One region of the Veillonella intestinalis genome, then DNA from elsewhere that is predicted to be linked to it. Evidence: a T-box and tRNA genes for the amino acid it is inferred to sense, from the RefSeq annotation. Region 1 holds a T-box; the other holds one or more tRNA genes.
The links. The T-box of region 1 lies ahead of cysS (cysteine--tRNA ligase). A T-box ahead of a tRNA ligase gene usually reads a tRNA of that ligase, here a tRNA-Cys.
Positions count from the first base shown of each region.

Region 2: it encodes a tRNA-Cys, which carries the amino acid that the T-box ahead of cysS (cysteine--tRNA ligase) is inferred to sense. The anticodon was not compared.

Region 1 covers NZ_CALPCB010000003.1:107,740-123,429, reverse strand. Annotated here, with positions in the region: gene NFR27_RS03280 (ferritin) at 1-225, shown strand, start outside; gene NFR27_RS03275 (CtsR family transcriptional regulator) at 573-1,049, shown strand; gene NFR27_RS03270 (UvrB/UvrC motif-containing protein) at 1,055-1,597, shown strand; gene NFR27_RS03265 (protein arginine kinase) at 1,609-2,679, shown strand; gene NFR27_RS03260 (ATP-dependent Clp protease ATP-binding subunit) at 2,775-5,234, shown strand; gene radA (DNA repair protein RadA) at 5,463-6,839, shown strand; gene NFR27_RS03250 (PIN/TRAM domain-containing protein) at 7,001-8,158, shown strand; gene ispD (2-C-methyl-D-erythritol 4-phosphate cytidylyltransferase) at 8,155-9,315, shown strand; gene gltX (glutamate--tRNA ligase) at 9,415-10,881, shown strand; gene pepT (peptidase T) at 11,105-12,325, shown strand; T-box leader at 12,589-12,793, shown strand; gene cysS (cysteine--tRNA ligase) at 12,843-14,297, shown strand; gene NFR27_RS03225 (Mini-ribonuclease 3) at 14,287-14,751, shown strand; gene rlmB (23S rRNA (guanosine(2251)-2'-O)-methyltransferase RlmB) at 14,771-15,499, shown strand; gene NFR27_RS03215 (NYN domain-containing protein) at 15,512-15,690, shown strand, end outside.
Region 2 covers NZ_CALPCB010000002.1:156,992-172,681, forward strand. Annotated here, with positions in the region: gene NFR27_RS02085 (ABC transporter substrate-binding protein) at 1-478, shown strand, start outside; gene NFR27_RS02090 (branched-chain amino acid ABC transporter permease) at 586-1,467, shown strand; gene NFR27_RS02095 (branched-chain amino acid ABC transporter permease) at 1,467-2,492, shown strand; gene NFR27_RS02100 (ABC transporter ATP-binding protein) at 2,503-3,261, shown strand; gene NFR27_RS02105 (ABC transporter ATP-binding protein) at 3,263-3,973, shown strand; tRNA gene NFR27_RS02110 (tRNA-Asp) at 4,179-4,254, shown strand; tRNA gene NFR27_RS02115 (tRNA-Phe) at 4,260-4,335, shown strand; tRNA gene NFR27_RS02120 (tRNA-Gly) at 4,341-4,415, shown strand; tRNA gene NFR27_RS02125 (tRNA-Cys) at 4,423-4,497, shown strand; tRNA gene NFR27_RS02130 (tRNA-Leu) at 4,514-4,602, shown strand; gene NFR27_RS02135 (GNAT family N-acetyltransferase) at 4,823-5,275, shown strand; gene NFR27_RS02140 (phosphoethanolamine transferase) at 5,381-7,207, opposite strand; gene NFR27_RS02145 (segregation and condensation protein A) at 7,417-8,154, shown strand; gene scpB (SMC-Scp complex subunit ScpB) at 8,200-8,751, shown strand; partial or broken gene NFR27_RS02155 (pseudouridine synthase) at 8,762-9,475, shown strand; gene NFR27_RS02160 (BaiN/RdsA family NAD(P)/FAD-dependent oxidoreductase) at 9,613-10,863, shown strand; gene cmk ((d)CMP kinase) at 10,908-11,582, shown strand; gene NFR27_RS02170 (lysophospholipid acyltransferase family protein) at 11,597-12,214, shown strand; gene NFR27_RS02175 (bifunctional 4-hydroxy-3-methylbut-2-enyl diphosphate reductase/30S ribosomal protein S1) at 12,226-14,133, shown strand; gene der (ribosome biogenesis GTPase Der) at 14,333-15,667, shown strand; gene plsY (glycerol-3-phosphate 1-O-acyltransferase PlsY) at 15,676-15,690, shown strand, end outside.

The DNA.
Region 1 (15,690 bases):
GTATACAAACATGAACAAGTAATCACTGGTAAAATTAATGACTTATATGCATTAGCAACTGAAGAAAAAGACTATGCAACTGTTAACTTCTTAAACTGGTTCATTACAGAACAAGTAGAAGAAGAAGCAAGTGCTCGTGACTTGGTAGATGAATTTACATTTGCTGGTGACAGCCGTGCTAGCCAATTGTTTGTGGATGCCCGTTTAGGTACTCGTCAACAATAATTACTTAGCTAAACTGGCTTAGTTTAGTGTCAATAGTAAACTACGTTTCCAAGTGGAAACACTAACCGATAAAAAATTACACATAGCTTATGATAGCTGCAAAAAGACGCTCTTTAGAGCGTCTTTTTAATATATTGAAAAGTCAAAAAAATAAAAAGTCAAAAAATTATAAAAAGTTTGACTTTTTCTGTTGACAAAAGTCAAAAAGTCAATTATTATATAGTCAAGGTTGAAAGAACAAAAGGTCAAAAGATTAGAAAGTCAAATTGAACCGAAGTACAATAAAGAATGAAGGTAGTATATGAAAGACAACACGATAATATATAAAAAGTTTGGAGAGATGATTTATGGGTATTTTAGCAGATCGTATTGAAAAATTTATTTTAGCTAAGTTGTTAGAAGAGCAAGCTAAAGAAGAGGGCATTGTATTACGCCGCAATGAATTAGCTGATGAGCTTAATTGTGCGCCCTCACAAATTAGTTATGTATTAAGTACGCGGTTCTCAAATGACCGTGGCTTTATTGTAGAGTCTCGTCGTGGTCTTGGTGGTTTTATTAGCATTACGCGTATTCCAGTAAAAGCCTTATTAGAAGCGCCAAAGCATAAACAAGATACTACAGAATCAAATGATAAACCATTAACTATGGGAATTATAGACAACTCTTTATTTGAGTTGATGCAACAAAAATTACTGCATAAACGAGAGGCGGCCTTGTTACATGAAGCCTTTGCCTTATTAATGGAGGAACCAGAGCGTAAGACACGGGAACTTAAAGTTCGTCGCTTATTTGAACAAGTGGTAGCCATGGTGAAGGAGGGATAAGGTTTATGTTATGTGATAATTGTAAACAAAATGATGCAACTGTGCATATGACACGAGTTGTTAATGGTAAAAAAACAGAACGGCATTTATGTAATGTCTGTGCAGCTAAACAGCCAAGTGATGGGTTTGGGAGCCAAGGGTTTATGAATTTTGGCCCTTCTTTATTAGATAATGATTTTTTTACCAACGACTTCTTTACTAATACTTTGTATCCAGATAGTTTATTAAATACTCGCCAGGAGGCCCGTTGTAGTCAATGTGGTATGACGTTTAGTGAATTTAATCAAACTGGTAAATTTGGTTGTGACCATTGTTATGAAACCTTTGAAGCACAAATAGCTCCTTTAGTAAAACGTTTACAAGGGTCTTTGTCTTATGAAGGTCGGGTGCCAAGTCGTGGTACCGGCGTTTTCAAGACAAAACACCAAATTAAGCGTTTGCGTCAAGAATTGGATAAAGCAATTAAGGCTGAACAATTTGAAGAGGCTGTTCGCCTACGTGATGAAATTAAAGTGTTAGAAGAATCCTTAAATAAAGAAAGTAAATAGGAGGTGTCACTATGTTAGACAAAATTTTAGACGAACCGTTAAGTAGTTGGCTACGTAGTACGGATCCTATTGGTGACATACATTCGCATATTGTATTATCCAGCCGTATTCGACTAGCTCGAAACTTTAAAGGCTTACAATTTACTAATCGGAACCACGAGGCTTCTTTAAAAGAAGTTGAAAGTCTAATGCGCGGTGTGCTAGGCACTTTAAAAGCCGCTGATGGGCGTGAGTATTCCAACATTAGTTTAGATAAATTATCGGATATTGAGCGCGAAATTCTTGTGGAAAAGCATTTGATGAGTCCACAGATGGGACAGAAATTACCATACCGTAGCTTAGTAGTAGCTAATGATGCTTCAGTGGCTATTATGGTAAATGAAGAAGATCATATTCGAATTCAAACTATGGAGCCCGGTCTTCGCTTACAGGAAGCTTTAAATCATGCGCTAACAATTGACGATGCTATTGAAAGTAAATGCGATTATGCATTTAATGAACGGTATGGCTATTTGACAGCTTGTCCTACTAATGTAGGTACAGGCATGCGGGCATCGGTAATGCTTCATTTGCCAGCGTTAGCCATGACGGGACGCATTAATCGTTTAATTCGTAGTATCACTCAATTAGGCTATTCCGTGCGTGGTTTATATGGCGAAGGATCTCAAGCTCTTGGTAATATTTATCAAATTTCTAATCAAGTGACGATGGGAATTAGTGAAGAAGATACAATTAGTCAATTGCAAAAAATACTTGAAAAATTGGTACAAGAAGAAGTGAAGGCTCGTGAAGCCATTAAAAATGGTGATTTTGAAGCCTTTGAAGATCGAGTATGGCGTGCTTTTGGTACCTTGCAATATGCTCGTCGTCTTTCTGGTGAAGAAGCCTTAGGTCTTCTTAGTGATGTCCAACTAGGTATGGATTTAGGTGTTTTACCACAACATTCAGCCGACGTATTTAATGAGTTAGTTGTTACTACAAGACCTAATTTTTTAAGTAAATATGCAGGTAAAGAAAATATGACAGCAGCTGAACGAGACAGTTATCGAGCTAAAGTAGTTCGTGATCGCTTAGCCCGTTAGTTAATTTACTGCCATAAATTTTTACAATGTAAGTTTATAATTCAAATTTAAAAATATAACAGTTACGATTTGTCGTATAGATATGAGGTGATTATATGTTTGAACGTTATACAGATGGAGCACAACGTGCTCTTGGTATTGCGCAAGAAAAAGCGAAGGAGTTTGGCCATGACTATGTGGGCACTGAACATTTGCTTTTAGGTTTATTGGAAGAATCTAATAGTGTAGCTGCTAAAGCATTACATGCTTTAGGTTTGGAAGGCAAAGCTACTGAAGAAGCTGTACTCGCTGCGGTAGGCCGCGGTAATGGCAGTGGTAGTGAATTGTATGTAACGCCACGAACTAAAAGAGTATTGCAATTAGCGGTAGAAATTGCTAATCGCATGCAACACAATTATGTAGGGGCTGAACACCTTTTACTCGGTATTTTACAAGATGGTGGTGGTGTAGCCGTTGCGGTATTACAGAAATTTGGTATTCGTAGTTCTGATGTAGTGAAAGCTATTAATAGTATTTATGGATCAGAACAATCTGGTGGTGAAGGGCCTAACGGAGGTGCTGTTAATGGTGCTAGTGCTGGCAATAGTAATTTAGGTGATTTGAAAGATTTCGCTACCGATTTAAACGAACTAGCTAAGCAAGGTAAAATTGATCCCGTTATTGGCCGTGATACAGAAATTAATCGTGTTATCCAAATTTTGAGTCGTCGTACTAAGAATAATCCAGTTCTAATTGGTGAACCAGGGGTTGGTAAAACAGCTATTGCTGAAGGGTTAGCTCAACGTATTGTTAATCAGAATGTGCCAGAAATCTTGAGAGATAAACGAATTATTTCTTTAAGCTTAACGGCTATGTTAGCAGGTGCAAAATATCGTGGTGAATTTGAAGAACGTCTAAAAAAAGCCATTGATGAAGTTCAAAAACATGATGATATGATTATATTTATTGATGAAATTCATACCTTAGTAGGGGCAGGCGCTTCGGAAGGGGCTATGGATGCAGCTAATATTTTAAAACCAGCTTTAGCACGTGGTACTTTCCAAGTTATTGGGGCTACTACCTTAGATGAATATAAAAAGCATATTGAAAAAGATGCAGCCTTAGAACGTCGTTTCCAGCCAGTTCTTGTAGGTGAGCCAAATGAAGAAGATGCCCTTGAAATCTTAAAAGGTTTGCGTGACCGCTATGAAGCTTTCCACAAAGCAAAAATTACTGATGCTGCTTTAAAAGCAGCGGTTGAATTATCTAATCGTTATATTTCTGATCGATTCTTACCAGATAAAGCAATTGACGTTATGGATGAAGCGGCTTCTAAAGTGCGAATGAAAGTGTTTACCGCGCCACCTGATGTTAAAGACTTGGAAAAACGATTAGCTGATGTGCGCAAAGAAAAAGAAGCGGCTGTAACAAGTCAAAACTTTGAAGACGCAGCGAAACTTCGTGATGAAGAAAAGAGTTTAACGGAAGAAATCGAAGCAAAACAAGCTCAACGTAGCAAAGAAGATGAAGAAAAACTTGTTGTTACAGAAGACGATATTGCCGCTGTTGTCGCAGAATGGAGTGGCGTGCCTGTAGCAAAAATTGCAGAAGAAGAATCCGCTCGTTTGCTTCGTTTAGAAGATGAACTTCATGAACGTGTAGTTGGTCAAGATGAAGCAGTAGTTGCAGTAGCTAAAGCTGTTCGTCGTGCTCGTGCTGGTTTAAAAGATCCAAAACGTCCAATTGGCTCCTTCCTATTCTTAGGGCCTACAGGGGTTGGTAAAACTGAATTGGCTCGTTCGTTAGCAGCGAACCTCTTTGGTGATGAAAATGCCATGATTCGCCTTGATATGTCAGAATACATGGAAAAGCATACTGTATCTCGTTTAGTGGGAGCGCCTCCAGGATATGTTGGGTATGATGAAGGTGGCCAATTAACCGATGCAGTACGTCGTAAACCATATAGTGTAATCCTCTTTGATGAAGTGGAAAAGGCACATCCAGACTTTTTCAATATTTTACTTCAAGTACTAGATGATGGTCGTTTGACAGATAATCAAGGTCGTACTGTAGATTTCCGTAATACGGTTATCATTATGACAAGTAACTTGGGGTCTAAATTCTTAAAAGAAGACAGTGCGGCTATGGGCTTCTTGGCTGCTAAAAATAAAGAAGATGCTAAGAAGAATGAAGCAGAAACATTTGCAGAAGCTAAGAAAAATACGTTAAATGCTGTAAAACAGCATTTCCGTCCTGAATTCTTAAATCGTATTGATGAAATGGTAGTTTTCCATCCATTAACTAGTGATGATTTAAATAAGATTGTTAATATCTTACTACAGGATGTTATGAAACGCTTGGCTGAACGTGAATTGACTTTAGAAGTAACACCAGAAGCGCTTGAATTGTTAGTTAAAGAGGGATCTGATTTCACCTATGGGGCACGTCCATTAAAACGAGCTATTCAACGTTTGATTGAAGATCCAATCTCTGATTTAATCTTAAAAGGTGAAGCTCCTGAAGGTTCTGTTATTAAGGCCAATGTGGTAGATGGAGATATTACTATGGTCGTATAGTTCTATTCTATTTGGTGAGCTGTATAGGTTACTGGGAACTATTTAAAATCATGAAAGTATAAAATTTATCTTCTGTTTGAAGGATATTGCATATAAAATCACGAATACTATTTAGATGGTGTTCGTGATTTTTTTATCTAGGCATGGTATTTATATTATGTAGCAATATTGATACCATAGGAAATATAAAATAAAGTTCAATAATTTGATTATTAAAGGGATTATATAATGGCTAAAGTTAAAACAGTTTACTTTTGTAATAATTGTGGGGCTGAATCGCCTAGATGGCTAGGAAAATGTCCACAATGTGGGGAATGGAATACGCTTGTTGAAGAAGTTGTTCGATCTACTACAACTAAAGGTGCGGCTGCTTATGCACCGGTAGATCGTTCAGCTACTAAACCAGTGGCTTTATCTGATATTAAAACAGAAGATTCACCACGCATGTCTACAGGATATGATGAAATTGATCGTGTACTAGGTGGTGGCATTGTACCTGGTGCATTAATGTTATTAGGGGGTGACCCTGGTATTGGTAAATCTACCATTTTATTACAAGTTTCAGGCCGTGTTGCTGATCGCTTCGGTAAAGTACTCTATGCATCTGGTGAAGAATCACAGATGCAGTTAAAACTGAGGGCCGAACGGTTAGGCATTGAAGGCAATCAATTAGCGGTTATGGCTGATACAAATTTAGATGCTATTTTACAAGAAGCTGCGCAGCATAAACCAGCTTTATTAGTAATTGATTCTATTCAAACTATGTTTACTGATGCCTTAGATTCGACACCTGGTAGTGTGGGGCAAGTAAGAGAATGTACTGCGCGACTTCTTCGCTTTGCCAAAGAGCAAAGTGTGCCAGTTATTATCATTGGTCATGTAACTAAGGATGGTAATATTGCAGGGCCGCGTATGCTAGAGCATATGGTGGATGTGGTGCTCTATTTTGAAGGGGAACGGTCTTATCAATTCCGTATTTTGCGGGGAATTAAGAATCGCTTTGGCTCAACTTCAGAATCAGGTCTTTTTGTAATGGAAGAAGAAGGGTTAGCTGAATTAGTCAATCCTTCAGCCACTTTATTGGCCGAGCGGACTGAGGAAGAGACCGGTTCAGCTGTTATGGCCTATTTAGAAGGGATTCGTCCTATTTTAGTAGAGGTACAGAGTTTAGTGTCCACTACTGCTTTTGGGATGCCAAGGCGCACCTCAATTGGCTATGATTTGAATCGCTTGATTATTTTGCTAGCTGTGTTAGAAAAACGTTGTGGATTAACTTTAGGTAATAAAGATGTTTATGTAAATGTTATTGGTGGCTTAAAAGTTAATGAACCGGCCTGTGATTTATCTGTGGCCGTTGCTATTGTGTCTAATTTAAAAAATCGGCCAGTCCCTGCTGATATGGTAATACTTGGTGAGGTAGGGTTAACTGGTAATATTCGAAGCATTCCTCGCATTGAACAGCGTATTGCTGAAGCCGCTAAGATGGGCTTTACTCGATTTGTAGTGCCTGCAGGTAATAGTAAACAAGTAAAGACAACGCGCAAGGGTATTACTATCCATGGTGTTACTACGGTGCAAGAAGCGATGAAGCTTGTTTTTGGCTAAATTTTGGCTACATAATCAATAAAATATGGTGTGTTTTTTCCTTTTATAGACAATGATATTAAATTTGTTTTAAATTTATTGAAAAAAAGTGCAGAAGTTTATGATTTATTTATCATTTTAATGTACAATAGAAGAGTACGATAAGAAAGGAGGTGAAATTGATGATATATAAAATTCTACGTTATGTCATAGCCTTATTGGTGGGTATCATGGGATATATGTTGACAGATAGTTTTATGCCAGTATGGGAACCGATTATTGATGTGAAGTTTTGGACAATGGGGTTCTTTGGCATTTCCATTATTAAAATATTAGCATTAGCGTTTGGTGGTTTAATCGGTGCTGTTATTGGCTTTTTTATAGCTATGCCGCTGATTAGTCAAGGATTACGCTTAGCTAAAAATATGGAACGTCTTTTATCGCGGGTACCTAATCAAGAATTAATGGCCGGCACAGCCGGATTACTCTTTGGACTCATAATAGCAAATCTTATTGGCTTGGCATTTTATCGCGTTCCTTTGATTGGATCGTATATTCCCATTATTTTAAGTGCTATTTTTGGTTATATTGGCATGCGTTTGGCATCTCGCAAGGGGCCTGAGTTATATGCTAATTGGCTTCAAAATCGGTCTATAGTAAAAGAAAAGAAAAAAGAAGCAGTTCCTAAAGACGTTGAAACTACTGCAAGTGTTACTGTTTCTGATTTTGAATCTATTTCGGTGGCTAAGTTACTTGATACGTCGGTTATTATTGATGGTCGTATTGCTGAATTATGTGCTACTGGTTTTTTAGAAGGACCTCTAGTTGTTCCTTTGTTTGTTCTTGAGGAATTACAGCATATTTCTGATTCTGCCGATGTATTAAAACGAAACCGAGGTCGACGTGGCCTTGATATTTTACAAGGGTTACAGCAGAAAGATCTCATTGATATTAAAGTGATTGATGATGATTTTGAAGATATTGCTGAAGTTGATTCTAAGCTCATGCGCTTAGCATTAGATAAAAAATGGAAAATCGTGACAAATGATTTTAATTTAAATAAAGTAGCTAGTCTACAAGGCATTGAAATTTTAAATCTTAATGATTTAGCTAATGCGTTAAAACCAGCTATGATTCCTGGTGAATGGATTCGCGTGCAGGTAATTAAAGAAGGGAAAGAAGATAATCAAGGGGTAGCCTATTTAGATGATGGTACTATGATTGTTATTGAAAATGGTGCTCAATATGTAGATACCTCTATTGATGTAATGGTTACGTCTGTATTGCAGACTAGTGCAGGGCGAATGATTTTCGCTAAAGCGAAAGGAACTAAAGAATGATTAGTTGTATTTTATTGGCTGCCGGTGCGGGCAAACGAATGCAATGTGAAACGAATAAAATCTTTTTGCGCTTAGGATCCTATTCTGTATTGCAGTGGAACCTTCGTCATATGGCGCAAGTCCCAAATTTAACTGAAGTTATTATTGTGGTAGCTGATGGTGAATTAGAGGCTGTTCAAAACGAAGTGGCAAAGCTTGATTTGCCTTGGAAACCTATTTATGTGCTTGGGGGCGCAGAACGACAAGATTCAGTGATAGCTGGTACTGAGGCTGTTAGTGAAACGTCAGAAATTATTTTAGTTCATGACGGTGCACGGCCGATGGCTAAATCTGATTTATTTATAGCTGTAGCCACTACGGCTCAGCAATATGGTGCGGCTGTAGCTGCTGTACCTGTAGTAGATACTATTAAGCAGGTAAAATCAGACCAGACTGTGGCACAGACACTAAAGCGTAGTGAGTTATATGCTGTGCAGACGCCACAAGGGTTTAGACGTCAGTGGCTGTTAGAAGCACAAGCGTATGCACGAAAAACAAATTATTTGGGGACTGATGATGTATCTTTAGTCGAACATCAAGGGAAACCAGTACATATTGTAATTAGTGATTATACAAACTGTAAGCTTACAACCCCCGCGGATATTGTAAAAGCAAAACAGTATTTAGGAGTGACAGAACCTATGATGCGTGTAGGCTTTGGCTATGATGTACATCGTTTTAAAACGGGACGTCCTTGTATTTTAGGCGGTGTTCAAATTGAAAGTGAATTTGGTCCGGATGGCCATAGTGATGCAGATGTATTGATTCATGCACTGATGGATGCCTTATTAGGGGCTGCCGGTTTACCTGATATTGGCTATTGGTTCCCGCCCGAAGATGAAGCTTTCAAGGATGCTTCTAGTATGGAGCTATTAAAGCAAGTTGTGAAGCTACTACACGAAAAAGGATTTAAGGCGTATAATGTAGATGTTATGGTTATTGCAGAAGCGCCAAAATTAAAACCTCATATTCAGGCTATGAAAGCAAATTTAGCGAATGTGTTAGGCATTGGTGAAGACTTTATTAGTGTAAAAGCAACGACTCACGAGAAGTTAGGTGCTTTTGGACGTTTAGAAGGTTTGGCAGCGCAAGCTGTAGCGACTTTGTATACTGTATAAAGACAAAGTATAGGAATTTTTATACGGTTTTATATAGTATTCAATATAGAGATAGCCCTAAAGGAAAGCCAAGATGATAGTAAAGGAGTGGATATATACATGGCAAAGATGAAAGTGCGTTTTGCACCAAGTCCAACTGGCCCGTTTCATATTGGCGGTGCTCGTTCAGCATTGTTTAACTGGTTATTGGCACGTAAAGAAGGAGGTACTTTCCTTCTTCGCATTGAAGATACAGATTTAGCTCGTTCTACGCGGGAGAGCGAAGAAAATATCAAAGCAGCCCTTAAATGGTTAGGCATGGATTGGGATGAAGGTATTGATGTAGGTGGTGAAAACGGCCCATATCGTCAAACAGAACGCCTTGATATTTATAGAGAAGTGACACAGCGCTTGTTGGATGAAGGTAAAGCGTATCGTTGTTATTGCTCGGAAGAAGAATTAGAAGCAGAGCGTCAAGTCCAGTTAGAACGGGGTGAAACGCCTAAATATAATGGTCATTGTAGTCATTTAACGGACGAACAGATTGCTGCCTATGAAAAAGAAGGCCGCAAATATACAGTTCGTTTACGTGTACCATTAAATCAGACCTTTGCTTTTAATGACATGGTTCGTGGTCATGTGTCTTTTGAATCTAATGGCGTTGGCGATTTTGTTATTGTCAAATCTGATGGAATTCCTGTATATAACTATGCTGTTGTAATTGACGATCATACGATGGGGATTACTCATGTTATTCGTGCTGAAGAACATCTTTCTAATACGCCACGTCAAATTGCAATTTATAATGCTCTTGGTTGGGATGTACCAACTTTTGGACATATTTCCTTAATTCTTGGTAAAGATTATAAGAAGATGAGTAAGCGCCATGGTGCGACTTCTGTGGATCAATATCGTCAACTGGGGTATTTACCAGATGCTATTGATAATTTCTTAGCCTTACTTGGTTGGGCACCAGAAGGGGAACAAGAATTATTTACGTCTGAAGAATTAATTCAGAACTTCTCTATGGATCGTGTAGCAAAAAATCCAGCTGTATTTGATATTGATAAATTAAATTGGATTAACTTTAACTATATGAAAAATTTAAGTGATGAAGCTTTGTATGAATTATGCTTGCCTCATTTGCAAGAAGCTGGTTATGCATCAGCTACACCAGATGAAGCGGAAAAAGCAAAACTTACTATGCTTTGTGTATGCTTAAAGGATCATATTAGTTTTGGTGCTCAGATTAAGGATGAAGCCAAGCTTATTTTTGACGATACGTTTGTGTTAGATGAAGCACATGCTGAGGATATTAAAGCTGTATTAGCAGAAGAGTCTTGTCCAACAGTGCTTAAGGCATTCCGTGACGCAGTAGCTGGGTTAGAAGAAATTACACCAGATATAGTAAAAGCAACGATTAAAGGCATTATGAAAGAAACTAAATTAAAAGGTAAATTCGTATTTATGCCGATTCGTATTGCTACAACAGGCCAAATGCATGGCCCAGATTTAAATTATATTATTACTTTATTTGGTAAGGATAAAACATTAGCTCGTTTAGATGAAACAATTAGCAAACTATAATTAATTGTTATTGGTTTAAACGTATCAATTAGGGCACTGAAATATAATGTGCAAGCTGTATTGGTTTTCCGACAAGCCAATTTTGACTGCGGGAGGGAAACCTCCCGCTTTTTTATGTATATATTTTATGTATATAATTTTGTTTTTCATTTGTTCCATATTTACTTAACTGCGTGGGGGCATAGTTAAGGCGTAGTCATAGTTTTTATTAAGGAGGATTATTATGGAAACCATGATTGAACGCTTTTTGCGTTACACAAAAACAAACACACGCTCTGATGAAGCATCTACAACGGTACCAAGTACAGAGTCACAAGTTGCCTTCGCTAAGGTCTTAGCAGCCGATTTAAAAGAACTTGGCTTAGAAGGTGTTAAGATTAATGAAAATAATGGCTTTGTTATAGGTGCGTTGCCTGCTAATACAGAGGAAGATGTGCCAGCCATAGGCTTTATTGCTCATATGGATACGGCTGATTATAATGCTGAAAATATTACCCCACGGATTATTGAAAACTATGACGGTACAGATATTCTCCTTAATAAAGATAAAGACTTATATAGTCGTGTAGCTGATTTTCCTAATTTAGCTAATTACAAAGGCAAGACTTTGATTGTTACTGATGGGACGACTTTGTTAGGTGGCGACGATAAAGCGGGCATAGTAGAAATTATGGAGAGTCTTCGCTACTTAAAAGAACATCCAGAAATAAAACATGGTCTTGTTATGTGTGCTTTTGGACCAGATGAGGAAATTGGTCGTGGCGCTGATCTTTTTGATGTAAAGGATTTTCCAGTAGATTTTGCTTATACTATTGATGGCACTCGCTTAGGTGAATTAGAGTATGAAACGTTTAATGCTTGTGCAGCAACAGTAGAATTGCATGGTGTATCTGTTCATCCTGGCGCAGCTAAAAATACAATGATTAATTGTAATAAATTGGCTATGGAATTTGATCGTATGTTACCACAAGCTGCTGTGCCAGAATTAACTGAAGATTACGAAGGATTTATTATGTTGACGAGTAATGAGACAGGTATTGAATCTGGTACTATGAAATACATTATTCGTGATCATGATCGTGGTTTGTTTGAAAGTAAAAAGAAACTTTTTGAATTAGCCACTAAAGTAATAAATGAACGATATGGTCGTGACGTAATTACACTTACACTTAAAGATAGCTATTACAATATGTATGATGTTATTAAAGATCATATGGAATGTGTTGAAATAGCTAAAGCTGCTATGGAAAAAGCTGGCGTTACACCATTAATTCAGCCAATTCGTGGTGGTACTGATGGCTCTAAGATTTCTTTCATGGGTATTCCAACACCAAATCTATTTACTGGAGTAGAAAATTTACACGGCCCTCATGAATTTGCTTGTGTAGAACATATGCAATTGGCAGTTGATACTATTGTAAATATTGTGTCCATAGAGAAATAAGTATACATATTGGCATTGGCATTGGTATTAGTATTAGTATTAGTATTGCTATTGATATTACTATTATTATTACTGTTGTTAGTGTTATTGCTGTTACTATATATCTATAATTACAATTATTAGTAGGCTTCACTTTTACTAAGATATATATTAGTTGCGCTCTATTTAATTTATCGTCAATAAATTGTGTAGATATGCTTGCGAGACATTGACTTTAACAGTCTTTCATGCTATTATACTCTATATATCGATAAAAATTGTTATTAAAGACGATGAACGAAATAAGTACTTTGTGACTAGCTTTACAGCGAGAACTAAATGGTGGAAGGGTTCAAGTGTGGCCAAGGGAAATGCATTCGGGAGTTGATAGATTGAATTCAGTAGATCTATTCGGTTGCGCCCGTTATGCGTTTGAGTGAGTGCTACATAGGACTTAACAGAGTGGAACCGCGGGCCACCGTCTCTGTAATGAGATGGTGGCTTTTTATATTTTTATGGAAGTGAGGCATCGGTAGCGATGAGAGAAATTAAAGTATTCAATACGATGACAAGAGAAAAAGAAATATTTAAGCCAGTAAAGGAGGGAGAAGCTAAGATTTATGTATGTGGTGTAACACCATATAACCATCCTCATATTGGCAATGCTCGTCCGTTTGTTACTTGGGATGTTATTCGTCGTTACTTGACCCATATTGGCTATAAAGTAACGTATGTACAGAACTTTACAGATGTGGATGACAAAATTATTAATACATCTAATGGTGAAGGCGTATCTTGGGACATTATTGCTAACCGTTATATTGAATCCTATTTTGATGTAATGGATGCTCTTAATGTGCGTCATGCTGATGTATATCCGCGTGTATCAGAACATATTGATGAAATCGTAGCCATGATTGCTACTTTAATCGAAAAAGGTTTTGCTTACGAATTAGATGGCGATGTGTACTACAGTGTTGAAAAGTTTGAAGACTATGGTAAATTATCAGGTCGTACCCTTGAAGACATGGAAGCAGGCGCTCGTGTAGATGTAGATGATCGTAAACATAATCCAATGGACTTTGCTCTTTGGAAAAGCGCAAAACCAGGTGAACCATTCTGGGAAAGTCCATGGGGTAATGGTCGCCCTGGCTGGCATATTGAATGTTCCACTATGAGTAATAAATACTTAGGGGAAGAATTTGATTTCCATGGTGGCGGTAGCGACTTAATTTTCCCGCATCATGAAAATGAAATTGCTCAGTCCGAAGGTTGTACAGGACATCATCCAGCTGTTCGTTACTGGTTGCACAATGGCTTTATTACAATTAATCAGGAAAAAATGAGTAAATCATTGAATAATTTCTTCTTAGTAAAAGATATTTTAGAAGAATATAGTCCTGATGCACTTCGTTATTTCTTATTAAGTACTCATTATCGCAGTCCATTGGATTTTAGTGATGAACGCTTGGAAGAAGCTAATAAGTCTTTAGAACGTATGACAACAGCCATTGAAAATCTTCTCTATTTAGAAAATCAAGAAGAAGGCGAATGTGATGAAGAAGCAAAAGCCTTATTAGATAATGCACGTAAATATGCATCTGAGTTTGAAGATGCTATGGCTGATGACTTTAATACCTCTTTGGCAGGGGCTCCAATGTTTGGGCTCGCAAAAGAAATTAACATTTATTACCAAGCTGTACAAAATTGCAATGGTAAAGTATGTCATAAAACATTAGATGAAGTAAAAACTATTTTCAAAATGATGACAGATATTCTTGGTATTTTAGAACAAGCTTGGGAAGGTCCTAATGCAGGGGCTGGTGCCGAAGAATACGAACAATTAATGCAGGTTATTTTGAATGTTCGTCAGAATTGCCGTGAACGTAAACTTTGGGACTTAGCAGATGCAATTCGTGATGAATTGGCTAATATTGGTGTAGTTATTGAAGATTCGCCACAAGGGGCACGGTGGAAGAAACGTGAACTTTAAGCGCTATCAATTTTTACGGACTACGGCCATTGAAAAATTAAAAGCTATAAAGGAGCATGAGGGAATTATAACAGCTAGCGCTGAGGATTCCCTCATGCTTGCCTATATAGGCGATGCCGTATATTCTTTGTTTGTTCGTGAGCGTATGACTGAAGCGGGCATTATGAAAGTACAAGTGTTACATAATTTAGTAACAGATTTTATTTGTGCTAAAATGCAGGCAAAAGTATTACAAGCTTGGGAAGAAACGTCTATACTGACTGATATAGAGCTACAAGTAGCGAAGCGTGCTCGCAATAGTAATGTGCATGTACCTAAAAGTGCTACTGTACAAGAATATCGAGCAAGTACTGCCTTTGAAGCCGTATTGGGGTATTTATATCGAACCAATCAGCAAGAGCGTTTACATGAGCTAATGGCGAAAGCATTTCAATATACATTAGATACGATGTAATAGAGGAGACTGAATAACTATGAGTGATTATATTGTAGGTCGCAATGCGGTGCGTGAGGCGTTAAAAGCTGATCGTACGATTCAGCGCCTTTTTATTGCAAATGATAAAGTGCAAGGTTCTTTACAAGAGATAGTAGGCCTAGCTAAATCAAAAGGAATTGAAATTCGTCGTGTTGGTGATAATCAATTAGCAAAATATGCAAATGGCGTGGTACATCAAGGCGTTGTTGCTTTGGCTGCGCAAGTAAAGTTTGCTGATTTAGATGAAGTGTTGGCAAATTGGCCAAAGGAAAAAGCACCTATTTTAGTATTATTAGATGGCATTGAAGATCCCCATAATATGGGTGCTATCATCCGTACTGCAGAATGCTGTGGTGCTACGGCGGTGCTCATTCCTAAACGTCATACAGCACCGATTAATGCTACGGTAGCTAAAACATCGGCCGGTGCTTTGGAATGCATACCCCTAGTACAAGTTGGCAATGTAGCACAAACAATTGAGGAATTAAAGAAGCAAGGTTTTTGGGTACTAGGTGCTCATATGGAAGGGCAACAGACCTTATACCAAGCTGATTTAACGAGTCCTTTAGTGTTAGTAATTGGCAATGAAGGGAAAGGCTTGAGTCGTTTAACGAAAGAACGCTGTGATTTCTTAGTGACAATTCCTATGTATGGGCGCCTTAATTCGTTAAATGCATCAGTAGCAGCGGCAGTTTTACTATATGAAGCGGTGCGACAGCGACAATAATGAGGTCTTAAGATGAAAGAAGACATTTTAATTGTAGATGGTTATAATGTGATTTTTGCTTGGCCAGAGCTAAAGAAAATTAGTAAAAGCTCCTTAGAACATGCACGGTCACGCATCAAGAGCATTTTACAGAATTATGGCAAGCATAAAGGTTATCGCGTTATTTTGGTATTTGATGGAAAATTTGCCAA
Region 2 (15,690 bases), on a different contig from region 1:
AGCTAATCCAGATATTGTCATCGTAGCTTCTTTGTACCAAGAAGGGATTTTAATTGTTAAAAAAATGCGCGAAATGGGTATGACTCAAAAAGTTATTGGTTCTAATGGCTTCAATACACCGGTATTTATTAAAGGTGCTGGCGCTGCTGCGGATGGGGCTATTGTAGGTACACCTTGGTTCCCTAATAAAGATGATCAAAAAGTTCGTGACTTTAGAGCCGCTTATAAAGCTAAATATGGTACGGAACCAGATCAATTTGCAGCCCAAGCTTATGATGGTATGTACATGGTAGAAAAAGCATTAAAAGATTCTGGTAGCACTACGGATCGTGAAAAGTTTAGAAATGCATTAGCCAATCTTAAAGATTTCATTGGTGTAACTGGTAAATTTGTATTTGATGAAAAACGCAATCCAAAAATGGAAGTGCAAGTATTGGAAGTTGTAAATGGTCAATATGATGCCCTTAAAGGTAAGTAGAATTTTTAAAATTTAAATCTTGTAGGTGCGGTGAACGATTCTAGTTCACCGCTACCTATTCTACCTATTATAGATGTATAGGAATTGAGAAAAAGGAGCGAAAGAGAGTGCTTATACAACAATTAATCAATGGCTTGACCCTCGGCAGCTCATATGCGGTTATAGCGTTGGGTTTAACCCTAGTTTTTGGGGTTTTAAATATTATTAATATGGCTCATGGTGGCATTTTTATGCTCGGAGCTTTTATTGGACTTTTACTGGTAACTGAATTTCATGTTAATATTTTTGTCGCTATTCTTGGTGCTATGCTTGGCGGTGCTGTTTTAGGGTATATACTCGAAGTATGTGCTTTACGACCTTTACGACGCAAAAAAGTATCTCATTTGGCACCTCTTATTAGCACTATAGGGGTGTCTATTTTTTTAGAAAGTATGGCCTTACTAATCTGGGGTCCACAGACACGTTCTTTCCCTACAGAATTTACTGGTAGTGTTATTGATTTTCAATTATTTAAAATTTCTACGGTTCAAATCATTAGTTTAGGAACGGCGATTTTATTGATGGTGGCCTTAAATATTTGGTTAAAACGCACTAAAATTGGTAAAGCAATTCGTGCCACGTCTTTAAGCACGGAAACAGCTTCTTTATTAGGTGTAAATACTAATTTTATTATTTCCTTAACGGTTATGGTAGCCTCTGCGTTAGGCGCTGCCGCAGGGGTATTAGTAGGTCTTACCTTTGATGCGATTGAACCTATGATGGGTGTCGTTATTGGCTTTAAAGGTCTAGCTGTACTGATTTTAGGTGGCTTAGGAAATATACCAGGGGCTATGGCAGGGGGCTTTATTTTAGGCCTTGCTGAAGTATTAACAGTTGCTTATGGTGATTCATCGTATCGAGATGCAGTCGCATTTGGTCTTATTATTGTATTATTATTCTGGCGTCCACAAGGGCTTTTTGGCGCTAAAGATAAAGGGGGTCGACCATAATGGATATTTTTAATCCCTATTATCTACAAATTTTTATGTTTATGATTATAAATGCTATTATGGGCATTTCAATTTATATTACATTGGCTACCGGACAGCTTAGTCTTGGCGCAGCAGGTTTTATGAGTGTAGGAGCTTATGTAGCGGCATTGTTAACATTAAAGCTATCTTTACCGATTAGTTTGGCTATTTTAATTGGAGGCCTATGTGCCATGTTAGTAGCCTTCGTTATTGGCTTACCAACTACACGTTTACAGGGTTTATATTTAGCGATTGCCACATTAGGGTTTGGTGAAGTAGTACGCGTTATTTTCCTTAATTTAGAAATTACTAATGGTGCTTTGGGCTTATCAGGTATTCCATCAATTGCACAAGAAATAACTGTCTTTTTTTATGAAATAGGACTTGATGGTATAGGCGATTTAGATGCACAAACATTAGGCAATATTGGTTTAGTCATTATATTGCTTGTTTTACTCGCTTTATTAATTTTCTTCTGTGTACGCATTAATAACAGCCGAATTGGTCGTGCATTTGCCGCCATTAAGGCGGATGCTCATGCAGCCGAATTGATGGGGATTAATGTAGTGTATTATAAAATGGCAGCCTTTATGATTGGCGCATTTATCGCTGGTATTGGTGGCGGTTTGTACGCGCATATTACATTCTTTATTAATCCTACTGATTTTAGCTATCACAAAGTAGTACAAATACTATTATATCCAGTCTTTGGCGGTTCAAATGTAGTGTGGGGTTCATTATTAGGTTCTTTTGTCTTAACCTTATTACCTGAAGTATTACGCTTTATGGCTGATTACCGAGATGTAATTTATGGTATTTTGTTAGTCGTGCTTATGGCTGTTCGCCCCGATGGTTTGATTACCGAACAAGTGGTTGATCGTATCGGTAGAAAATTTGGTTGGATTAAAGATTATCAACCAACTGGTGAGCAGCAGGTTTTAACAGAACGTTTTCAACGTATGAGGGCTGAACATTTAGAGCAGCCTAAAGAACATAAACGATAGGAGGATAGCCATGTTATTAGAACTAAATGACGTAAGTAAACGCTTTGGCGGTATTGCTGCTTTGACAGGCATATCCTTTGGTGTTGAACAAGGTGAAGTATATGGTGTAATTGGTCCTAATGGAGCCGGTAAAACAACCTTATTTAATTTAATTACTGGTGTATTTCCTGTATCAGACGGTGAAATTGTATTTGATGGTTTATCCATTGTTGGTATTAAGCCTCATCGTACGGTAGAAATGGGGATTGCGCGCACCTTTCAAAACATTCGGCTTTTTGGCAATATGACAGCTTTGGACACCGTATTTACTGGTATGCATTGTCGAACGGGTTCTGGCTTTTTAAGTAGTTTTTTACGAACTAAACGGCAGCGCATTGAAGAAGAACGCTGTCGTGGAATTGCCTATGAATTTCTTGAATTTGTAGGTTTAGCTGAAGATGCTAATACAGTGGCTACTTCTTTGCCCTATGGCAAACAGCGAAGACTTGAAATAGCGAGGGCTTTAGCAACACATCCGCAATTAATTTTGTTGGATGAACCTGCAGCGGGTATGAATGATAGTGAAACGGAATTATTGCGTCAATTGATTGGTAAAATTCGCGATTTAGGAATTACTGTTATTGTTATTGAACATGATATGTCATTAATGATGAATATTTGTGATCGATTAGTGGTGTTTAATTTTGGTAAAAAAATTGCAGAAGGAACGCCAGCTGAAATTCAAGCCAATCCATTAGTTATTGAAGCGTATTTAGGGAAGGAGGCATAAGATGCTAAAGTTAGAAGGTGTTGTAGCTGGTTATGGCAATATAACCGCTATAAAGAATATTAGCTTTGAAGTGCCTGAAGGTTCTATTGTTTCACTTATTGGTGCTAATGGGGCTGGTAAATCTACAACGATGCGTACCATTATGGGGTTATTAAATCCTTCTGAAGGGGCTATTACCTTTGATGGCGTGAATATCTGTTATAAGAAGACTCACGATATAGTAAAACAAGGGATTTCTTTAGTTCCAGAAGGCCGTCAAATATTGCAAGATATGTCTGTGTATGAAAACTTAGAAATGGGGGCTTATACACGCAAAGATAAGGAAATAGAGCAAGATATTAAAGCTGTGTTTCAAAGATTTCCTATTTTAGATGAACGCAGTTATCAGCTTGGTGGCACTTTGTCGGGCGGACAGCAGCAAATGCTGGCGATTGGTCGAGCCCTAATGGCACGGCCTAAGTTATTGCTATTGGATGAACCATCTATGGGACTCGCACCTTTAGTAGTTAATGATATTTTTAAAACCATAAAAGAGATTAATGAGGCTGGTACTACTGTGTTGTTGGTAGAACAGAATGCACGGCAAGCTTTAAAAATTTCTGACTATGCTTATGTATTAGAAACAGGTAAAATTGTGCTTCATGGTACTGCCCAAGAGATTGCTAATAATCCAAGAGTAATGGATGCTTATTTGGGCGGAAAATCTGAATAAGAGGGAATAGAATGTGGATGACTAGTGCAAATTAAAGATTTGAAATAAAATTTTAAATTTGCACTAGACAAAGTGGTTAGAAAAATGGTAGAATTATTTTCGTTGTTAAGGCTTATGTAAGTAGGAAAAAGAAGCTTAAAAATCTTTTAAAAAAGTTGCTTGACATTTACTGCTGAAACCCCTATAATAACAAAGTAACGTAAACGGCCCCGTGGTGTAGCGGTTAACATGTCGCCCTGTCACGGCGAAGATCGTCAGTTCAAATCTGATCGGGGTCGCCACGTTTGCCCCGGTAGCTCAGTCGGTAGAGCAAAGGACTGAAAATCCTTGTGTCGACAGTTCGATTCTGTCCTGGGGCACCATGTGTGCGGAAATAGCTCAGTGGTAGAGCACCGCCTTGCCAAGGCGGGGGTCGCGAGTTCGAATCTCGTTTTCCGCTCCACTTTTTTGGCGGCATAGCCAAGCGGTAAGGCAGAGGTCTGCAAAACCTTTATTCCCCAGTTCGATTCTGGGTGCCGCCTCCATATATATTCCACCCATGCCGGGGTGGCGGAACAGGCAGACGCAACGGACTTAAAATCCGTCGGTTGGAGACAACCGTACCGGTTCGATTCCGGTCCTCGGCACCATTTAGACTGAACATTCGTGTTCAGTCTATTTTTATTTTAAGAAGTTTTAATTCAAAAGAAGGAGTTTTAATCCTCCATAGCGAACTATATAAATGAAGAATTAATCATAGCCATAAAATGATTATTTTAGCAGCTAAGTCTTTAGCTGTTAGTTTTAAAAGGTAATTGCTAGGAATGGATTGCTTAGTAGCTGTAAGGCCTAGCTAAAGGAGGATTTTGTATGAACTTTGAACTTCGGGATGGTCACAAGTATATTGATGAAGTAAAAAAATTATTTGTCGATTATGTTCGGTCCCTTGGTGTAGCGGCCGATATAAAGGAATTTGAAGGATTAGAAGATAAGTACAAAGGGGAACGCGAAGCTTTATATATTGCCTTTGTAGACAATGTACCAGCTGGTTGTGTAGCATTACGTCATGTGAACTATGAAACAGCTGAAATGAAACGCTTGTATGTACGTCCAGAATTTCGTCGTACGGGCCTTGGTATGAATATTGCTCATATTATTGTAGAAGAAGCTAAAGAAAAAGGCTACAAGACTTTATTATTGGATAGTTTGCCTAGCATAGAAAGCGCTAAGGAATTATATAAAGCATTAGGTTTTAAGAGTACTGATAGAAACGTGAAAAAGCCTGTACGTACGGTTGTTCATTTATCCTTGCCATTGGCATAAAATTTTCAATCTGAAGTCTTGGTATATTCATTACTAGTGAGGGTTGTCTATAATTTGAAATAAAAAAGCGAAGTAGGCTGTTATAGCTTACTTCGCTTTTGTGGTTTATGGATCTACTGCTTCTGGATCATTCGTCAAAGGCTCTTGTCCCAATAAGGTTGTCAAATTATACTTGTCAAAGCGATAATTTGGATTGGAGAAGTCACGACTTCGATCATATCGATTGGAAGGCGCTTGTAGAATGCCTGATATAAAATCATAGAGTAAATCATTAGTAAAATATTTGTGTTCATGATCTCGTAGAATTGAAGTAGTTTCAGGGAAGGCCGCTTCATATTCTGGGGATACATATACCCAGAGCGGGATACGTGTCATATCAAAATCAAAAATATCTGGATTGTGAGAATGATGTAAACTTTCACCATGGTCGGAGAAATAAATCATAGCTTGTAAATTTAATTTGTTTTTACCATAGGTATAGATTTGCTGTAAGAGCCAATCTGTGTATAGTTGACTATTGGCATAGGCTTCTTTGCCACGAGGTACTTCGCCAACTTTCCATTTACTGAATTCATGCGGATAGCGATCATTATAATAAATGTGACTGCCCATAATATGAATTACAATAAAGTTATTTTTATAAGGCTCTATTTGATCAAGTAATGGTAATAATACGCCATCATATTTGTCAGAGAACATATATGCTTCATGGGCCCAGAGAGGGCGATCAGCTGTTTTAGCAATCAGTGAAATAGCCGTATCATATTCGCCATATACGCCTTGATTACTAAACCAACTTGTAAAGTAACCAGCTTTTTTAGCTACATCCAAAATGCTGGCTGATTCTAAAAATGGCTTATCGTCATATTGATTACGTTCTGTAAGTGCTCTTTCTAATGTAGGCACTGTTTGCACATATGAAGAATAGGCATTGCGGAAAAAGATAAAGTTAGGATTATTGGCAGCCATTTCACTTTGCCATGGGGTATCTTCATATTCGAAATTAGGATTGTATACTTTCATATAATTTTTTGAAGAAGATTCACCGATGACTAAGATTACGGTACCTGGTACTTTTTGCGCTGCTGTATCTGTATTTGTTAATTGTAACTCATTATATATGGCCTGATGTTTATCACTATATTGTTGTAATTCTTTCATATATGTGGCTACATCACACCAGTTTTTTACTATATCAGTTTGATAAAAGCCAAAGGGCAGATAGATAGCACAACTTAAACAAATAATACTTAAACCACCAAGGCGGAATTTACTCATCGCTTGACGGCGGGCAAGTTTACTCATGCCCTCATTTGACCAGTAGTAGAATAAAAATAGAAGAATGGCTCCTAAGGTCATAGCCATGAGGCCCCAGATTCCTCCAGCACTTTTTAAGAAACCAAATGCTTCTTCTGGATTCGTTTGATATAATGCCATAAGGGTTGCTGGCGTTAAACAATGCCAAGTCTTTATGTAGTAGCCAATCTGAATTATAGGTATTATAGAAAGGCTCCATTGTATTAGCGCTATAATAAGGCTTACCCTACGTCGATAGGGTAAGTGATAGGCTATAAAGTAATGGATTAAGCTAAGTCCCATAAAGAGCAAGGCGCCAAATAAGAAATCTGAAAAGAATTCATAAAAGTAAAATGGTTTTGTATACGACCAGTGATATAGTAGTGGATATGTAAGGGCCCAGCTAAAGCCCAATAGACCATGGCCTAAAAATACACGATGCCACAAGGTACTACGAATTAATTGCTGAAATAAAGCTAGACCTAAGATGGAAGGGATAGCCAGTAAAGTTATATCTTCCCAATCAAAACCCAAGGTAATAGGTTCGTAAATATAGTAAAAGACGGCAAAGATGAGGATACACCACAAGGCTGCCTGTAAGATGGCGTTGCGCCACCAAAAAGTAAGTGGTTTCATAGTCAAGTCCTTTGTAATATAATATCATCAATACGATAGCAGAATTAGGGCAAAATTACAAGGAGATAATAGGATTTTACCTATACTTTAGGTTGTTAAATAGTAAATTTCTATGATACAATGAGAAAAAGGTTATCGAGACTTCGTGATAGCAATAAGAGGGGCCTATAACCCCTCTTATTTGTTTGACTATAAGGTGAGGAGACAGGATGAAATCCTACGAATATAAGTTGGCTGTATTTGAAGGGCCTTTGGATTTATTACTCCATTTAATTGAAAAGCATAAAATAGATATATATGATATTCCTATTGTAGAAATTACTTCACAATACATGGCACAACTTGAATTATGGCAAACTTTTGATATTCAATATAGTAGTGAGTTCTTAGTCATGGCAGCGACTTTATTACAGATTAAATCTCGCATGCTATTGCCACGAACAGCCCCTTTAAATCCAGAGGAAACGGAAGATCCTCGTGATGAATTGGTGGCTAATTTATTAGAGTATAAACAAATTAAAGAGTTGACCGATGCATTGACTGCAAAGACAGAAATAAGTAGTCAAAGTTTTAGTCGTCCTGATGCGTTAAGTCAATGGGGACAAGAATCTGTATTTCGTTTTGATATTGCTCAATTATATACAATCTTTAAATCTTGCTATGAACGGGCACAAGAAGTAGTACCTGAACCGCCTAAGGTTAAAGTGGAAAAAGAAGCGTATAGTTTAGAGGAGATGATTGATTCCCTATTGTTACGAGCTAAACAAACACGTCGTTTTAGTTTTGTCGCATTGTTGGAAGAAACTACAGTAAGAGCTGCGAAAGTAACTATGTTTATTGCTGTACTCGAATTGCTGAAACGACAGATTTTTAGCATTAGTGCTCCTAATGAGGGAAATAATGATGGTTCTTTGCAAGATGTAACACTAATTAGTGAAGTTATTTAAGCCTTTGAATCAGTTTATGTATAAAGAAAGGTATGAAAATAGAGTATGACAGATGTGAATCAGCCTACGGAAGCGATGTTATTGGCCCATGTAGAGGCCGTTTTATTTTCAGCGGCCAAACCAGTACCACTCGCTCTTTTAAGTGAATTATTTAATCTCTCTGAAGATGAATTAGATCACTTATTACAACTCTATAATGAGCAATTAGTAAAGAATCAACGCGGGCTGCGACTTAAGATTAGCGGTGTAGGTGCTGAATTGGTAAGTGCACCTGAAAGTAGCGCTTATGTGAGTCAAATTCGACAGCGCGAAGATCGTTTGTCTCCAGCCGCAATGGAGACTTTAGCAGTGATTGCATTTAAGCAGCCTGTGACAAAGAGTGAAATAGAAGAAATACGTGGTGTAAATTGTGAAAAAGTGTTAAAACAGCTAGTCACGCGGGATTTAGTCATGGAATTAGGACGGAAGGAAAGTATAGGACGTCCTGTTATATATGGCACTACGGATACTTTCTTACGTAGTGTAGGGATTGAGTCTGTAGAGACATTGAAGCAAGAAGTAATTGAAGATATAGCAATTGAGCATAAGGAGGCGTAAAGATATACTGATGGAAACAGAACGTTTGCAAAAATATATTAGCCGTTGTGGATATGTATCCCGACGTAAAGCAGAAGAACTAATTGTAGCGGGCAAAGTGCAAGTTAATGGGCGCTTAGTTACAGAATTGGGTGTTAAAATTAATCCTGCCATTGATAGAGTAAAGATTGAAGGGCAGCGGATTGAACCTGAAGCATTGGAATACTATATTTTTAATAAACCAAAGGGAAGTATCACTTCAGTAGGTGACCCTCAAGGCCGAGCGACAGTTATGGATTATTTAAAAGATATAAAAACTCGAATTTATCCTGTAGGTCGACTTGATTATAATACAGAAGGCTTATTGCTTTTTACTAATGATGGGGCCCTAGCACAGGCTTTAATGCATCCTTCTCGAGGTATTACAAAGACTTATGAAGTTAAACTAAAAGGTCGAGTTCTGGATGAACATCTTGAGGCTTTGAGTAAAGGGATTACATTGGAAGATGGTATAACTTCGCCGGCAGATTTAGTTGATTATGGATTTGATGGCAAAACTAATACTACGACGGTAGAAATTACTATTCATGAAGGTCGTAATCGTCAAGTGCGTCGAATGTTTGAACATTTTAAATACAGTGTGTACAATTTAAAACGCATAGCTTATGGTGGTTTAACTCTATCTGGTTTAAAACGTGGTGCTTATCGCAAATTACAAGGCGAAGAAGTAAGACAACTAAAAGCTTTTTGCAAATTACCGTTTGGCAAGACTAGTAATAATGATGCAAATGGTAAACGTGTATTAACTAAAGACAATAAAAAGCAATTTGGTCGTAGTGGCGCTAATCGTGGCAGTCAACGCCATAGTAGAGGAGGCCGTTAATGAAACATATCCTTGTGATAGGTGCTGGCGCAGCAGGACTCATGGCGGCAACTATTGCAGCCCGTGAAGGAGCCAAAGTTACGCTTATTGAGAAGATGAATATGGTAGGCAAAAAAATGGGTATTACTGGCAAAGGGCGTTGTAATATTACTAATGATGCACCTATTGCTGATTTTATTGGTAAAACGCCTGGTAATGGCAAGTTTTTAATGAGTGCCTATCAACAATTTGATAATCGTGATTTATTGGATTTATTACATAGCTGGAAACTAGCAACTAAAGTAGAACGAGGTGGCCGAGTGTTTCCAGAGTCTGACTCAGCCTTAGAAGTACGCAATATGTTTATGCGTGTTTTTAAAGGGTATGGCGGTATACTTCATTTGAACGAAGCAGTAAAAAAAATAATCGTAGAAGCTGGTGAAGTAAAAGGTGTTGTAACCGATAAGGAGACTTATTATGGTGATGCTGTTATTTTAGCTACTGGTGGTTTATCCTATCCTTTGACAGGTTCTACTGGTGATGGTTATAAAATGGCAGAAGCGGTAGGTCATACGATTACAGATTTGCGACCATCTTTAGTGCCTCTAGAAACCAAAGAGCTATGGGTAAAGGATTTAATGGGTTTAAGTTTACGTAATGTTGAACTTTCTGTAGTAGCTAAAGACAAGGTGCAGAGTAAGCAATTTGGCGAAATGATGTTTACTCATTTCGGTATTACAGGCCCTATTGTGTTATCGTTGAGTCATACCGTAGGGAAGCTATTAAAGAAAAAGAATATAGGCACGATTTTGTTAGAGATTAATTTAAAACCAGCTTTGACAGTAGAACAATTAGATCAGCGTATACAACGTGATTTTGTAACCTATTCCAAGAAGCAATTAGCTAATGGTTTGAAAGATTTATTACCACAGCGGTTAATACCTGTCATAATAGAATTGGCGGAACTAGAATCAGATAAATTTATCAATCAAATCAGTCGGGAAGAACGGTTACGCTTAGTTCATGTTTTACAACATATGCCATTAACATTTAAACAAATGCGTCCGATTGCGGAAGCTATAGTAACGGCTGGTGGTATTTCCGTTAAAGAGTTTGTGCCTAAGACAATGGAGTCAAAGAAAATAAAAGGCTTATATGCAGCTGGCGAGGTATTAGATATTGATGCTTTTACAGGAGGCTATAATTTACAAGCCGCTTTTGCTACTGCGTATGTGGCGGCTCAACATGCTGTGTATAGTGATGAAATATAGTATTTTTAAGTCCATGCTTACTGCATGGCAAGGAGTTTTGCATTATGAGTAATAAGCGGATTGCTGTAGCTGTTGATGGACCTGCTGGGGCAGGCAAAAGTAGTATCTCTAAAGTAGTAGCAAAAAAATTAGGCTATTTATATATTGATACAGGTGCTATGTATCGCGCAGTTACTTGGGCAGTTTTACAGCAGGGAATTGATCCAACTGATGAAAGTGCTGTAACAACTTTGTTAGATAATTTAACTTTGCGTTTGGAACCAACTGTTGAGGCTTTTAAAGTATTTGTTAATGGCGAAGATGTGACTGATGCTATTCGCAGTCAAATGGTCAATAACTCTGTATCTCAAATTGCATCCATTAAAACGGTACGCCAATTTTTAGTGGCTCAGCAACGTGCTATGGCTGCTGGTGGTGGCGTTATTTTAGATGGTCGTGATATTGGTTCGGTTGTGTTGCCTCAGGCGGAATTAAAAATTTATTTGACAGCCTCAGTAGATGCGCGGGCTAAGCGTCGTTGGCTAGAAACTAAAGAGAAAGAATCTATTTCCTTAGAAACTATTAAAGCTAGTGTAATGGCGCGTGATGAGATGGATACCAATCGTAAAGAGTCTCCATTAGTTTGTGTACCAGAAGCGATTGTGGTGAATTCAGATAATTTAACTTTTGATGAAACTGTAGACCGTATGGTACAATTAATAACAGCAGCTGAACAGTAAAGGAGTATTGCTTTATGGATAAATTTTCAGAATGTTTATGGCGTTCTGCCTTTCAAATTGTATATGGTTGGATATACAAAACAGATGTAGTAGGGCGTGAGAATTTTCCTAAGGAAGGCCCTGTAATAGTAGCGCCAAATCATAAAAGCAATAATGATCCTTGTATTGTGGGGCATGCCTTGCCTAGACATGTAAGTTTCATGGCTAAGGAAGAATTATTTAAAAATCCTATATCCAATTTTCTTTGCCGCTGGTTAGGCGCTTTTCCGCTTAAACGGGGTGGTGTAGATAAAATCGCAATTCGACATGCTATGAATTTGCTAAAAGAAAATTTGGTATTAGGTATTTTTCCAGAAGGTACACGGCAAAAAAAAGATAAAATGTTAGGCCGTTTTCATGATGGTGTTGCTTCTATGGCTCTTCGCACGGGTGTACCAGTAGTGCCAGTAGCAATTATGGGCTCCTATGCAATACAACGGGGACAAGTAGCGGCTATAATTGGTAAGCCTATTCCTGTAGAAAAAGCAAAGCCCACAGCAGAAGCTATTGCTGCTTTAAATGAAGAAATTAAATCAGCCTTAGAAAGCCTAATGGAAGAGTATAGAGCTAGTCATCCTGACTTTAAACGATAAAGGAGACAAACGTGGAAATACGTATTGCAGAAAATTGTGGCTTTTGTTATGGTGTAAAGCGTGCTGTAAGCATGGCACAAGATACCTCAAACCATTTAGACCGTAGTTATACATTAGGTCCTATTATTCATAACCCTCAGGTAGTTGCCAATTTAGAAAATCATGGTGTATATGCTGTGGATTCCTTGGAAGAAATTCCTAAAGGCACTGTCATTATTCGTTCTCATGGGGTAGGGCCTGCTATTTATGATGAAGCTACTAATAAAGGCCTTCATGTAGTAGATGCTACTTGTCCGCATGTAAAAAAAGCGCAACAAGATGCTAAATCGGTAATTGACTCTGAAATGTCACTTGTTATTTTGGGCGAAAAAAAGCATCCTGAAGTAATTAGTATCAATTTATGGGCGCAAAACAAAGGCATAGTCATAGAATCGGAAGAAGAAGCTGAAATTCTGCCTTTCGTGGAAAATAGGGGTGTAGTTGTACAAACTACCTTTTCACAATTTAAATTTCAAAGTATAATAGATATATTAGAGAAAAAAACTCAAAATCTAAAGGTTTTCAAAACGATTTGCACAGCTACTCAAGAACGTCAAAATTCGGCAGTAGACTTGGCAAAAACGGTGGACCTTATGATTGTGGTAGGTGGTAAAAACAGCGGTAATACGAACAGATTAGCAGAGGTCTGTCGTGACGTTGGATGTACTACTTATCATATAGAGACCGCTGCTGAATTAGAACTGGCTTGGTTTAACGAAGTCAACACGGTAGGGGTTACAGCCGGTGCATCGACACCCGACTGGATAATTAAGGAGGTCATTGACACAATGAATGAATTTGAAGAATTGTTAGCCAAAGAAGCTGACTGGGCAGAAGACTTTAAGAAAGGCACTGTAGTAGAAGGTACTGTAGTAGAAGTTGACGACGACAAAGCGTACGTTTCCTTCGGTTATAAAACAGAAGCAACTTTGAACCGTACTGAAATCGCTTATCCAGCACCTGCCTCTGCAAAAGACGTGCTAAAAAATGGCGATCACATCAAAGCCGTAATCATGAACCACATCAAGGAAGATAATCCTATCTACTTGTCCATCACTCGTTTGGCTAAAGACGAAGATTGGCAGTATGTACAAGAAGCTCAGGAAAAAGACGAACCTATCATCTGTAAAGGTGTGGACGCAATTCCAGCTGGTCTTGTAGTAACTGTAAAATCCCTTCGTGGTTTTATTCCACTTTCCCAAGGGGATGTACACTTCGTTAAATCTCTTGATAGCTTAGTAGGTACTGAATTTGAAGCTAAGGTATTAGAAATCGACGAAAAGAAAAACCGTTTGGTTCTTTCCCGTCGTGCAGTATTAGAAGTAGCTCGTCAGGCTAAATTAGAAGAAGCCTTGAAAAATATTAATGTTGGCGACAACTATAAAGGTATTGTACGTAAAATTATGCCTTATGGTGCGTTCGTTGATATCGGTGGTATTGAAGGTTTGCTTCACATCTCCGATATTTCTTGGCACAAAATTAAACGCGTAGAAGACGTGTTATCCGTTGGTCAAGAAATTGAAGTTAAATTGCAATCCTTTGATGAAGAAAGCAACAAACTTTCCTTATCCTTAAAAGCATTAACTAAGAGCCCTTGGGATGTAGCTGAAGAAACTATCAACGTGGGTGATGTATTAACTGGTAAAGTTGTTCGTTTAGTAGCTTACGGTGCATTCGTAGCTGTTAACGACGACATCCAAGGTTTACTTCACATTTCTCAAATTACTAAACAACGTAATGCTAAAGTAGAAGACTACTTAACTCGTGGTCGTGAAGTAGAAGTTAAAGTTATTTCTCTTAACAAAGATGAAAAGAAATTGGGTTTAGCTTTAACTGAATTAATGGAACCAGTAGAATCTGCTGATTCTGACGCTGAATAATTTTAGCAATTAGCACATAGTGCTTTTATAAAGGAGCTGTAGGTGGAATTTCCACTTTACAGCTCCTTTTGTCTATTTTATGATGAAGTAAAGCAATTAGTTTGTTTTTTACGCTTATAGTGAAGGCTAAGTTCTTTATGGATTACGTTGAATATGTTACAATGTAAAGTGATATTTTATGTTTGATTGAGGTGACAATATGGCAAAACCATTAGTAGCAGTAGTAGGGCGTCCTAATGTGGGAAAATCTACGTTGTTTAACGCCATAGTAAATAAACGTATTTCCATTGTAGAGGATATTCCCGGTGTAACACGGGATAGAATTTATTTTGACGCAGAATGGCTAAATAGAGAATTTACTATGATTGATACAGGGGGAATAGAGTTTATTACCGCTGATAGTCATGAAATTCCTAAAATGATGCGTTTACAGGCACAATTGGCTATTGAAGAAGCTGATGTTATTCTATTTGTTGTAGATGGTAAACAAGGGGTAGTACCAGCAGACGAAGAAGTAGCCAATATTTTACGAGCCAGTGGCAAGCCTGTTATTCTAGTAGTTAATAAGATTGATAGTGTAACACAAGAAGCAAATATTTATGAGTTTTATAATTTAGGCATTGGTGATCCTATTGGCATTTCTGCAAAAAACTTAATGAATCTTGGGGATTTGCTAGATGATGTAGTTAAGCATTTTCCTGATGGTGCCACAGCAGTATCAGAAGAAGATACCATTCACGTTGCTTTGATTGGCCGACCAAATGTGGGTAAATCTTCTTTAACAAATGCCTTATTAGGGCAAGATCGTGTTATTGTAAGTGATGTAGCCGGTACTACACGAGACTCTATTGATACACATTGGACACATGATGGTCAGAAATTTATTTTGATTGATACAGCCGGTATGCGTCGTAAAGCAAAAATTGATGCACCAGTAGAGCGCTATAGTATTGTACGTTCTTTGCGCTCTGTTGATCGAGCTGACATTGTAGTGCTTGTACTCGATGGTGTAGATGGAGTGACTGAGCAAGATAAAAAAATTGCTGGTTATGCTCATGAAGCTGGTAAAGGTATTGTTATCGTAGTCAATAAATGGGATTTAGTTGAAAAAGATGATAAAACTACGATTCGCTATACTGAAGATATTTATGATGAAATGGGCTTTTTGCGTTATGCACCTATTTTATTTGCTTCAGCTTTGACTAAACAACGAATTCATCGCTTATCTGATTTGATTAAATTTGTATCAGAACAGCAGCATATGCGCATTTCTACAAGTGTGCTCAACCAAGTGTTATCTGATGCGCAAAATGTAAATCCTGTGCCATCTCGCAGTGGACGCTTGCCTAAGATTTATTATATGACGCAAGCTTCCGTAAAACCGCCAACATTTATATTATTTGTTAATGAACCAGAATTAATTCATTTCTCTTATATGCGATTCTTAGAAAATCGTCTTCGTGAATCCTTTGGTTTTGAAGGTACGCCAATTCGTTTAATTTTACGTGGCAAGAAGGGAAATGATGACGACTAATGTTTACAATGTATACGGTTTTA